DNA from 2 places in the Bacillus sp. NPDC094064 genome. Region 2 is predicted to be linked to the other one. Evidence: predicted binding sites of a transcription regulator. Region 2 holds the regulator's gene; the other holds the start of a gene.
The links. Region 2 encodes Rex, which represses fermentation and respiration genes when NADH is low (regulators of the CRP and FNR family bind a similar motif). Its sites were predicted from a motif close to TTGTGAAATATTTCACAA; they were not measured.
Positions count from the first base shown of each region.

Region 1: a site for Rex is predicted at 3,590-3,607, ahead of hcp (hydroxylamine reductase). Genes of this name have one in related genera too.

Region 1 is NZ_JBNNUI010000001.1:109,665-115,115, reverse strand. Features, by position in the region: gene ACQKNI_RS00595 (ABC transporter permease) at 1-122, opposite strand, end outside; gene ACQKNI_RS00590 (ABC transporter ATP-binding protein) at 123-884, opposite strand; gene ACQKNI_RS00585 (DUF1048 domain-containing protein) at 1,038-1,379, opposite strand; gene ACQKNI_RS00580 (PadR family transcriptional regulator) at 1,455-1,775, opposite strand; gene hcp (hydroxylamine reductase) at 2,240-3,526, opposite strand; partial or broken gene ACQKNI_RS00570 (MazG nucleotide pyrophosphohydrolase domain-containing protein) at 3,790-4,026, opposite strand; gene ACQKNI_RS00565 (serine hydrolase domain-containing protein) at 4,087-5,133, shown strand.
Region 2 is NZ_JBNNUI010000020.1:7,239-12,689, forward strand. Features, by position in the region: gene groL (chaperonin GroEL) at 1-660, opposite strand, end outside; gene groES (co-chaperone GroES) at 698-982, opposite strand; gene ACQKNI_RS25865 (CPBP family intramembrane glutamic endopeptidase) at 1,381-2,130, shown strand; gene ACQKNI_RS25870 (YdiK family protein) at 2,127-2,318, shown strand; gene ACQKNI_RS25875 (redox-sensing transcriptional repressor Rex) at 2,348-2,977, opposite strand; gene ACQKNI_RS25880 (ABC-F family ATP-binding cassette domain-containing protein) at 3,165-5,090, shown strand.

The DNA.
Region 1 (5,451 bases), on a different contig from region 2:
AATACGTAAACAAACAACAACATCATCATAATTGGCGTAATCGCTACTGTAATAATCGTATCTGGGCTGCGCATGATGTTGCGCATTAAACGGCCTAGTAATACTCCTGTTTTGCTTTTCATTTACATCTCCTCCTTTTTGCCGATGATCGCAAGGAAAATTTCTTCTAATGTCGGCTGCTTCTCGATATACTCCACTTTTGCTGGTGGGAACATTTCTTTAAGTTCAGTAAGAGTACCAGTCGTAATGATTTTTCCGCCATGCAAGATCGCAATACGATCCGCCAGTTGTTCTGCTTCCTCCAAGTACTGAGTCGTCAATAAGATCGTTGTGCCTCCGCCGGCAAGTTCCTTAACGGTATCCCAAACTTCAATCCGCGCTTCAGGATCAAGCCCTGTCGTTGGTTCGTCGAGAAAAATGACTGCTGGCGTCCCAATCAAACTCATAGCAATATCAAGTCGGCGTTTCATCCCTCCCGAATACTGGTCTGCCCTTTGGTTTGCTGCATCAGTCAGGCTGAATCTTGCAAGCAAATTGTCAGCGACTTGAGTAGGATTAGGAACCTGGCGCAACTTGGCAATCATTATTAAGTTTTCCCTTCCAGTCAGCATGCCGTCTAAAGCTGCGAACTGCCCTGTCAAACTGATACTTTGACGAACATGATTCGATTGACACTGAACATCAAAGTCGCAAATACTTACTTCACCACCATCTTGCTTCATCAGCGTCGAAAGGATATTGACCGTTGTCGTCTTTCCCGCTCCATTTGATCCCAGCAGCGCGAAAATTTCACCGCGCTGCACCTCAAAATCGACTCCCTTTAAGACTTCTTTATCTTTAAAAGATTTTTTTAACCCTTTTACAGAAATCACTGCATGGCTCATACTTGTTCCCCCTTATAAAATTAAATTACCTACACCTCTATTTAGTATCACTGATAATCTGTATTACTTAGTAGCGCTTGAAAATATAACTGAATAGCGATGGCGGCAGTTCACATTTATAACCAGCTAATCAGTCAGTATTACTTATTGCATTTATTTTTTCCCCAATTTCTTCATAATACTTTCATTCAAATCTTCACGATACTTAGAGACATACGTTTTAGCATTTGCCACTAGTTCGTCAGCAAACGATGCTACGTCCTCCCCAGTAATGTCAAGCACTTGTCTGCCTTCCGCTGCACCAGCTTCAAACAAATCGATTAATTCATACTGGATGTGTAACATATCCATCCCGTTACCCGCCGAGAAATTCCACATGTAGTTTTGAATTTTCTTAAACACAAACTGATAGTCCTCTGGCAGTGCTTCAACACGTCCCATCATCATTTTGTACTCTTTTTTATCACCAATTAATTTTTTGAACATTTCCAACATCTTATTTTCCTCCTTTTTTATACAGCAGAACAAGAAACTCTCCAAATATGAGCCGGAACATTTTATATTATGAGGCTAATTTGACTTCAAGACGTTAATTTTTGAAGATACAAAATCCCATTTTTTCCAAAACAATTCAAGCTCCTGGTGGCCAGCTTCATTAAGTGAATAAAACTTACGAGGCGGCCCCATATCTGACGGTTTCTTTTCAATATTCACAAGCTTTTTCTTCTCTAATCGTACGAGGATGGTATAGACCGTTCCTTCCACGACTTCGGTAAACCCAAGATCATTCAGGTGACGTGTAATCTCATAACCATACGTTTCACGGCGGCTAATGATTTCCAGCACACACCCTTCCAGTGAACCTTTCAGCATTTCAGTTAAATTTTCCATATTCTGATCCTCCTTTACCCCCTATTCTGTCTGACTTATATTCAGTATCACAGAGTACTAAGGCGAATTTTTTACTGAATAGATTTTGAGAAACTGCACTATTCAGTATTACTTACTACAACTACATTGTATGACTAAGTAGCGGTGGATGTCAACTGTTTTTCAAAATTTTTCTAAAATCCGCTATTACCTATTGTTTACTGAAAATATTTTGAGAAACAACACTACTCAGTATTACCTATTACAAGTACATTGTATGACTGAGTAGTCGTGAATGTCAACTCGATTTTTATATTTTTCTAAAACCAACTATTACCTATTAGATACAGTCAATTTTCTTTCCGAAGAAATTTCTCCACATACCTCCCCCGCTAAGAAAAGAAAATACTCCAAAACAAATATTCTACATTTTTGTTTTGGAGCGCTATACTATACCGAAATTAATAAGTCGGATCATATTTTTGTTACGATAACATCATATCCATATCTTCTGCTGCAGTTGTAATTAGTTTTAGACCAAATGTTTCTTGTAATACATCAAGCACACCAGGCGAAATAAATTCAGGAGCCTTTGGACCGATGCGAATATCTTGAATTCCAAGGCTAAATAACCCAAGTAAAATAGCAACCGCTTTTTGTTCAAACCATGATAGGACAATGCTTACTGGCAATTCGTTTACTTCACATTGGAAAGCATCAGCTAAAGCAGCCGCTATTTTCACTGTAGAAATGGAATTATTGCATTGGCCTAAGTCAATGTAGCGCGGAATCTCCGTACCAGGTACCATACCGTAATCCACATCGTTAAAGCGGAATTTCCCGCAAGAAGTTGTTAAAATAACTGTTTCTGGCGGAAGTGAAGTTGCTAATTCACGATAATATTCTCCGCCTTTTCCCGGTGCATCGCAACCGGCGATAACAAAGAAACGCTTTATTTTTCCTTCCTTTACTGCCTCAATAATTTCTGGAGCTAATGATAATACTGTATTATGATGAAAACCTGTCACTAACTGTTCATCCGACTCCATATGTACTTCTGGAAGTTCTAGCGCTTTTTGAATCAATGGTGCAAAATCATCATTTTCAATTTTCTGTACACCCTCTAGGCCTGCAATATCATATGAAAAGAATCGATCAGAGTATGATCCTTTAATTGGCATAACACAATTCGTTGTCGCTAATATGGCACCTGTAAATTTTTCAAAAAGACGTCGTTGATCATACCATGCCTTACCGATGTTTCCTTTTAAATGCTTATATTTTTTCAGCTGCGGATAACCGTGTGCTGGTAACATTTCAGAATGCGTATAAATATTAATTTCTTTTCCTTCTGTTTGCTTTAATAATTCTTCTAATGCAAATAAATTATGACCAGTAACTACAATTGCTTTACCTTCTACATGGTTTTGTGTAATTTGAACAGGCTCTGGAACACCAAAGTGATTCGTATGTGCCTCATCTAACAACTCCATTACTCGTAAAGCTGATTTCCCAACTTTCATAGCCATATCTATATGTTCTTGTTCGTTAAAGTTAGAATTGGTTAATGTCATATACAGCGCTTCTTGCGTCGTAGCATCTACAAATGCATCAGTATACCCTAGCTGAGCAGCATGTGTACGATAAGCAGCAATTCCTTTTAATCCAAACACAATTGTATCTTGCAAACTTGCAATTGTTTCATTTTTACCGCAAACACCTATTACTTTACATCCGCCTGTTGGCGTTTGTTCACATTGATAACAAAACATATCATCCCACCCTTTCCCAATCATTCCTTACAACCTAAGCATAATGCCTATTGAGGAAAAGGGATGTGATATCAATCACAATAATATGTATAAATTTGTGACAGTTCACATTGTTGACATAACATTTTTACTGTCTTCTTATATTAATACTTGGTGATCATTTATTCGCATAATGTATCGGATGACTTTTAAGGAATACAAATAACATATCCATCTAATATTTAACAATTTCCCCCTTTTTAATGGTACAATTAAAACTCAACTTACCATTCACGCTCTTTATTAATCATCATTTTTTCTTTAAACGCCTTCTCTAAATCAATTTCTAACTTATTGGCTAAATCACATACATTCCAAATTACATCAAACATTTCTAAACCAATTTCTCGTTTTGAATCTTGTATTTTATCACGCTTTAATATTACCTCTGCCAACTCACCTAATTCTGCCATTGTATACATCGTACGTTCTTCAATTGTTGTATCTTGAAACCCTTTTTCTCTCTATTAACTACTGTATAATAGAACTAATATTCTGTCCTTTAGAAGAAAGGAGTCACTATGAACTTAAAAAGTAACACTATATATGAGAAAATGAATCAATATTCCGTTGCAGGTTTAAGCCTTGCTGTTATACGTGATGGTAAACTAAATGAAGCGACTGCCTTCGGAACACTGGAATCTGGAACAACTAAAACTGTCACTACGGATTCTATCTTCAATTCTTGTTCTATTAGCAAGTTCATCACTACAATGCTCGTACTAACGTTATCAGATCAAGAAATCGTGCATTTAGATGAAGACGTAAATGATAAACTCACATCTTGGAACATCCCTACTAATCTATTTACTTCACAGAAAAAAATCACGTTGCGAAACTTATTAATTCACCAATCTGGAATCATTGATCCTCCTAATAGTTTTGAACATTATACACTCTCAAAAGGAATACCTAACATGTCAAAACTCCTTGCCGGTAAAACATTATATTGCCCAGTAGCTCTAGAAGTGAGTTATGAACCTGAAAGCGAATTTCACTACTCTGACGCAAACTTTTGTATAATCGAATTACTACTTGAAGATATAACTGGAAAACCATTCAACTTTTTACTTGAAGAATATATCTTTCAGCCACTCCAACTGAAAAATAGTACGATATTCTCTACTGAAGATATAAATAAATTAGATACATTTGCTTGTGGACATAATAAAAACGGCACCGTTACAAATGAAAAATATCCATTTTATCCATTCGCAGCTGCTTCAGGCATTTGGACAACACCGACTGACTTAGCGACTATAGTAATCGAACTCATTCATTCCTTACATGAAAAAGGCAAACTAAAACTTTCTCAAAAAACAGTACAAGATATGATTTCCCCTCAAGGCTGTTCAAAATGGACTGGATTAGGTGTTTTTCTAGATGATTCGGATGAGGACCTACAAATTTATTCACTTGGATGGGGCGTTGGATTTCAATGTATGATGGTTTGTTATCCATATAGAGGTAATGGGGCTGTAATTATGACAAATACAGACTTAGGTGTTCATCAAATGGAGGGCATCATTGGTGACGTTGTGAACTACTCGTCACTTAGCAAAGCTTGAAGTGGGAGTTTCTCAGTTCCACGACGAAAGTAACCTTTCGTCTCCCTGAGCGTTACTTCGGGATGTTCCACCCCTAGTTGTCCAACGCTTGGACGCTCTTTTGGTACGGTTGATATTTTACGCAGGAACCGAATGGCTTGGTTTTTGCACTCTATTTTCTTCCTGCTACCTTCTATATCAAGTTATCAAAGAACTTCATATAGCTAGTCTATCAAAAGTTTTTGGCTATGCCAAACCGAAATTCATCTCCCACCTATTGTCGGGCTATCGCCCTTCACACGGTTGAGGAAGGGGAATTCTTTCGGTAAATTCGTTAAA
Region 2 (5,451 bases):
AATTAAAATGTATGGGTTATCAAGAACCGCTTCCATTTTGTCAGAATCAGTAATCATGTAAGGAGATGCATATCCACGATCAAATTGCATACCTTCTACTACGTCTAATTCTGTTGTGAAACCTTTAGATTCTTCTAAAGTAATAACGCCGTCGTTACCAACGCGCTCCATTGCTTCAGCGATTAATTGACCTACTTCTTCGTCAGCAGCAGAAATAGCAGCTACTTGTGCGATTGAAGATTTGCCTTCGATTGGTTTAGAAATCGTTTTTAATTCTTCAATTGCAGCAGCAACAGCTTTTTCGATACCTTTACGAAGACCCATTGGGTTAGCGCCAGCTGTTACGTTTTTAAGACCTTCACGAATCATAGCTTGTGCTAATACAGTTGCAGTTGTTGTTCCGTCACCAGCTACATCATTTGTTTTGCTAGCAACTTCTGCTACTAATTTTGCACCCATGTTTTCGAATGCATCTTCTAATTCGATTTCTTTTGCGATCGTTACACCATCATTAGTAATAAGTGGTGAACCGAATTTTTTCTCAAGTACAACGTTACGACCTTTTGGTCCAAGCGTTACTTTTACTGCATTTGCAAGAGTGTCGACACCGCGAAGCATCGAACGACGTGCTTCTTCACCAAATTTAATATCTTTTGCCATAATAATTGACCCCCTTGAATTTTTAAGATTTATATAATTAACCGATAACCGCTAAAATGTCACTTTCACGTAAAATCAAGTACTCTTTACCTTCGTATTTCACTTCAGTACCTGCATATTTTGAGAAGATGATAAGATCACCTGCTGCTACCTCTAAAGCAACACGCTCACCATTTTCAAGCACTCGACCAGTACCTGCTGCAACAACTTTACCCTCTTGTGGTTTTTCTTTTGCAGTGTCTGGTAATACAATACCACTTGCTGTTTTTTCTTCTGCTTGAACAAGCTCAATTACAACGCGATCACCTAATGGCTTTAGCATGAACAATAACCTCCTCATTTTGTTATGTAAATTTTATTTATTAGCACTCAAGTCACCCGAGTGCTAACACACTTATAATAATAAATAATCTCAATTTCTTTTGCAAGTAAAAAAATCATAATTTTTTCGCAAATCACTATATACTTTTCTATATAAAATTCTTCTTCTACTAGCTTTACTATATGAATCGTTGTTTCCACTGCTCGTATGTTACAATATGAAGGACACCCTAAGTTGTTTTCGCTACATACACAGCTTTTTCCTGTCTTCTATTTTAATTTCCAATACAGATTTACAAAAAAATCATAATTCGAATGAAAGTTTATATCGTAGGTAGCATATTACATGTTATCCTGCCTTATCTCATAAACTAGAGTTAGAAAGGATGGTTAAACCATTTGAAGAAACAATATTGGTGGGTTATCGTTACATATATTTTAATGCAGTTATCCGGAATTGTTGGATTGCCATTACTCTTAAAAACAGGTCTCTATGATAATAGAGGATTAACCACTGAAGAAAAAGGGCAAATCATAACTGGACATTGGGCTATCATTAGCTTCTTTATTGCATTATGCATCGTACTTTGGTTACTTAGAACAGATATTCGTGACAGGCATTTAGATGCAATGCGCTCTTCTGTTCCAGCTACAGTTGGATGGATTTTTATCGGGTTCTTCTTAGCATTTTTCTCACAAAGTATTGCTGGTATGATTGAAATGTATTTACTAGGTATTAAACCTGGATCTGAAAATACAGCAAGACTTATGGACATCGCAAGAACAACACCTTGGTTCCTTATTGTTGTATCTATAATCGGACCTATCCTAGAAGAAATCGTATTTAGAAAAATTTTATTTGGTACACTTTACAAGAAGTTTAACTTCTTTATTGCCGCTATCATTAGTTCTCTTGTATTTGCGGCGATTCATTTTGATTTCACTCACTTATTGGTATACACTGCTATGGGGCTCGTATTCGCCTTTTTATATGTAAAAACGAAACGTATTATCGTTCCAATTGCAGCTCATGTTGCGATGAATACACTCGTTGCAATGGCTCAAATTGCAGTAAGCAATGAGCAAATTCAAGAGATGATTAAAGAAGCTGAAAAAATGCAAGGCTTTATCGGAGGATTTTTAGTATGAGAAACTCACCATTGTTCATGGCTGCATTGTATTTCCTTCTCGGATGTATCTTTACACGTTTCGCCATTACGAACGTAACAGATACAATCTGGAATATGTGGACAATACTATTTGCAGTTATGGCAACAATTGATTTTAATTTGGCACTTCGCCTTATATTAGTTAAATTCACACAGAAGAAACAATAATAAAACGCAGAGGTCGCTTCCTCTGCGTTTTATTGTGGATAATTTTTCAAAAAGTAAACGAGTGTTTGTAACTCTACAGCTAAATCAATATGATGAATTCTTATATTCTCTGACACATTTAAGCGCGCTGGTGTAAAGTTTAAAATACCGTGCACGTTTGTTTCTGCCAATCTATCGGCTACAGATTGCGCTACTGTAGCGGGTACTGTTAATATTGCCACTTGTATATCAGTCGATAAACGTTCTTCTAATTCATCTAAATGATATACAGGAATGCCCCCGATTTCTGTTCCAACTTTCTCTTCACTAACATCAAATGCCATTTCAATCTTTGTATTATTGTTTTTCGTGAAATTATAATGTAAGAAAGCTGTTCCTAAATTACCTACTCCAATAAGTGCTACACGTGTTATATCATCTTGGTCGAGTGTTTCCCGGAAAAATGATAATAAATAATTTACGTTATATCCATATCCTTTTTTCCCTAACGCTCCAAAGTACGAGAAATCTCTTCGAATAGTTGCGGAATCAACCTTTACCGCTTCACTCAATTCGGCTGATGAAACACGTTGCTTACCAGAAAGAGATAAGTTTTGGATAAATCGATAGTATAGAGGCAATCGCTTAGCAGTGGCTTGTGGAATTTTTTGCTGATCCATATAACCTCTCCTCTCTTCCTATCTTGATTCATATACTTTAATCAAATACAGAAGTTTAGCACTCATTAAATTCCTTGTATAATAGAAAGAAGAAGTATTCTCTCTGTATTTTAAACTATACACTATTTTTAGTATGATTGAGAAATATAAACATGGCAAAGTTAAGAAATTATTTGAGGTGAAAACATTGATTTTATTACAAGTAAATGGACTTTCGAAATTATACGGTGCAGAAACGATTCTTGCCAACATAAAATTGGAAGTGCAAACGAAAGATCGCATCGCACTAGTCGGACGAAACGGGGCCGGGAAATCTACATTATTAAAAATAATTGCTGGAGAGCTATCTCATGATGGCGGCGAAATTATAAAACCGAAAGATGTCTCAATTGGGTATTTAGCTCAAAATACTGGATTAGAAACGTCTTTAAAAATTTGGGATGAAATGTTAACCGTCTTTACGCACTTGCAGCAAATGGAAACAAAACTTCGAAGGCTTGAGCAAGAGATGGGAAAAGAAGAAAACTTTTCAAACGCAGCCACATATGAAAAATTACTAGCTGATTATGATCAATTACAATTAGACTATAAAGATCAAGGTGGCTATCAGTATGAAGCAGACATTCGCGCGATTTTAAGCGGTCTTGGCTTCCCAGTTGAAACGCACCAGACGACAATCTCCACTTTAAGCGGCGGACAAAAAACACGATTAGCTCTCGGGAAATTATTATTAACGAAACCAGACTTACTTATTTTAGACGAGCCTACAAACCATTTAGACATCGAAACATTAACATGGCTTGAACAATATTTACAAGGCTATCCTGGCGCAATACTAATCGTTTCTCATGACCGTTATTTCTTAGACAAACTCGTTACGCAAGTATATGAAATTTCGAATAAAGAAAGCAGACGATTTGTTGGTAACTACAGTAAATATTTAGACTTAAAATCAGCTTTATACGAGCAAGAAATGAAGCGTTATGAAAAACAACAAGATGAAATCGCTAAACTTGAAGATTTCGTACAAAAGAATATAGCTCGTGCCTCTACGACGAAACGTGCACAAAGCCGCCGTAAACAATTGGACCGAATGGAATTATTAACAAGACCATTAGGTGATTCTAAGTCAGCATCCTTCCACTTCGATATTGAAAAACAAAGTGGGAATGATGTTTTACAAGTAAAAGATGCAACTATCGGCTATGATGCAGACCCGATTATTGAACATGTAACTATGCGCTTAACGCGCGGGGATAGTGTTGCTTTAGTTGGACCAAACGGAATTGGAAAATCCACATTGTTAAAGTCCATTGTGAATAAGTTACCATTATTAAATGGTAATGTTTCTTTCGGATCCAACGTATCTGTTGGTTATTACGATCAAGAACAAGCCAATTTAACATCTTCTAAGCGCGTGTTAAATGAACTATGGGATGAATATCCACTGCAACCTGAAAAAGAAATTCGCACGATACTAGGTAACTTTTTATTCACAGGGGATGATGTACTGAAGCCAGTATCTTCTCTTAGTGGTGGACAAAAAGCTCGATTAGCTCTTGCAAAACTTATGATGCAAAAATCTAATTTGTTAATTCTCGATGAACCGACGAACCATCTTGATTTAAATAGTAAAGAGATTTTAGAGAATGCTTTAATTGATTATCCAGGGACTCTTCTATTCGTCTCACATGACCGCTACTTCATTAATCGCGTAACGACAACTGTTGTTGAGTTATCAACAGAAGGTGCACAAGAGTATTTAGGGGATTATGATTACTACGTTGAAAAGAAAAATGAAATGATTGAACGTGCAGAGCTTGAACAGCAAGAAAATGACGTGCCTGTTCAAAAGGTGGTTGCACAAGAAAAGTTAAATTATCTAGAAGAAAAAGAACGTAAAAAACTAGAGCGTCAACGCACTAGAAAAATTGAAGAACTGGAACAAAGTATCGTAGAATTTGAAGAAGAAATCGCTACGTTAGAAGATCAGCTTTGCTTACCAGAAATATATGCTGATTATGAAAAGGCTAGTGAAATTACAACTAAAAAACAAACACTACAAGAACAACTTGAAGCTTGTATGGCAGAATGGGAAGAACTGCATTTATAAGAGCATTTAAATAAGAAGGATGTCTCATAAGTCGAGATTTTGACTATGCGACATCCTTTTTGTTTTCTAAAGGGAATCAACGTCATCGTACATGAACATTTTTTTGAATATATCTATCGTAACTTGAAATACATCAACGATTCGACACCAAATATCTATTTACCGACAAAGTTTGACATTGGTACCAATTCGCGGATTAAAAGAAGATTATCTCGAAATATCTTTTCGGATATTCACCATTATTTTATTTCCCGAAAAAGGATATATTCAAAGGTCAGACTTCATTCAGTTTATCCACAATGTTATACACATATCCACCTTTAGTATAATAAACACAGAAATAACTTTTCCACATTATCCA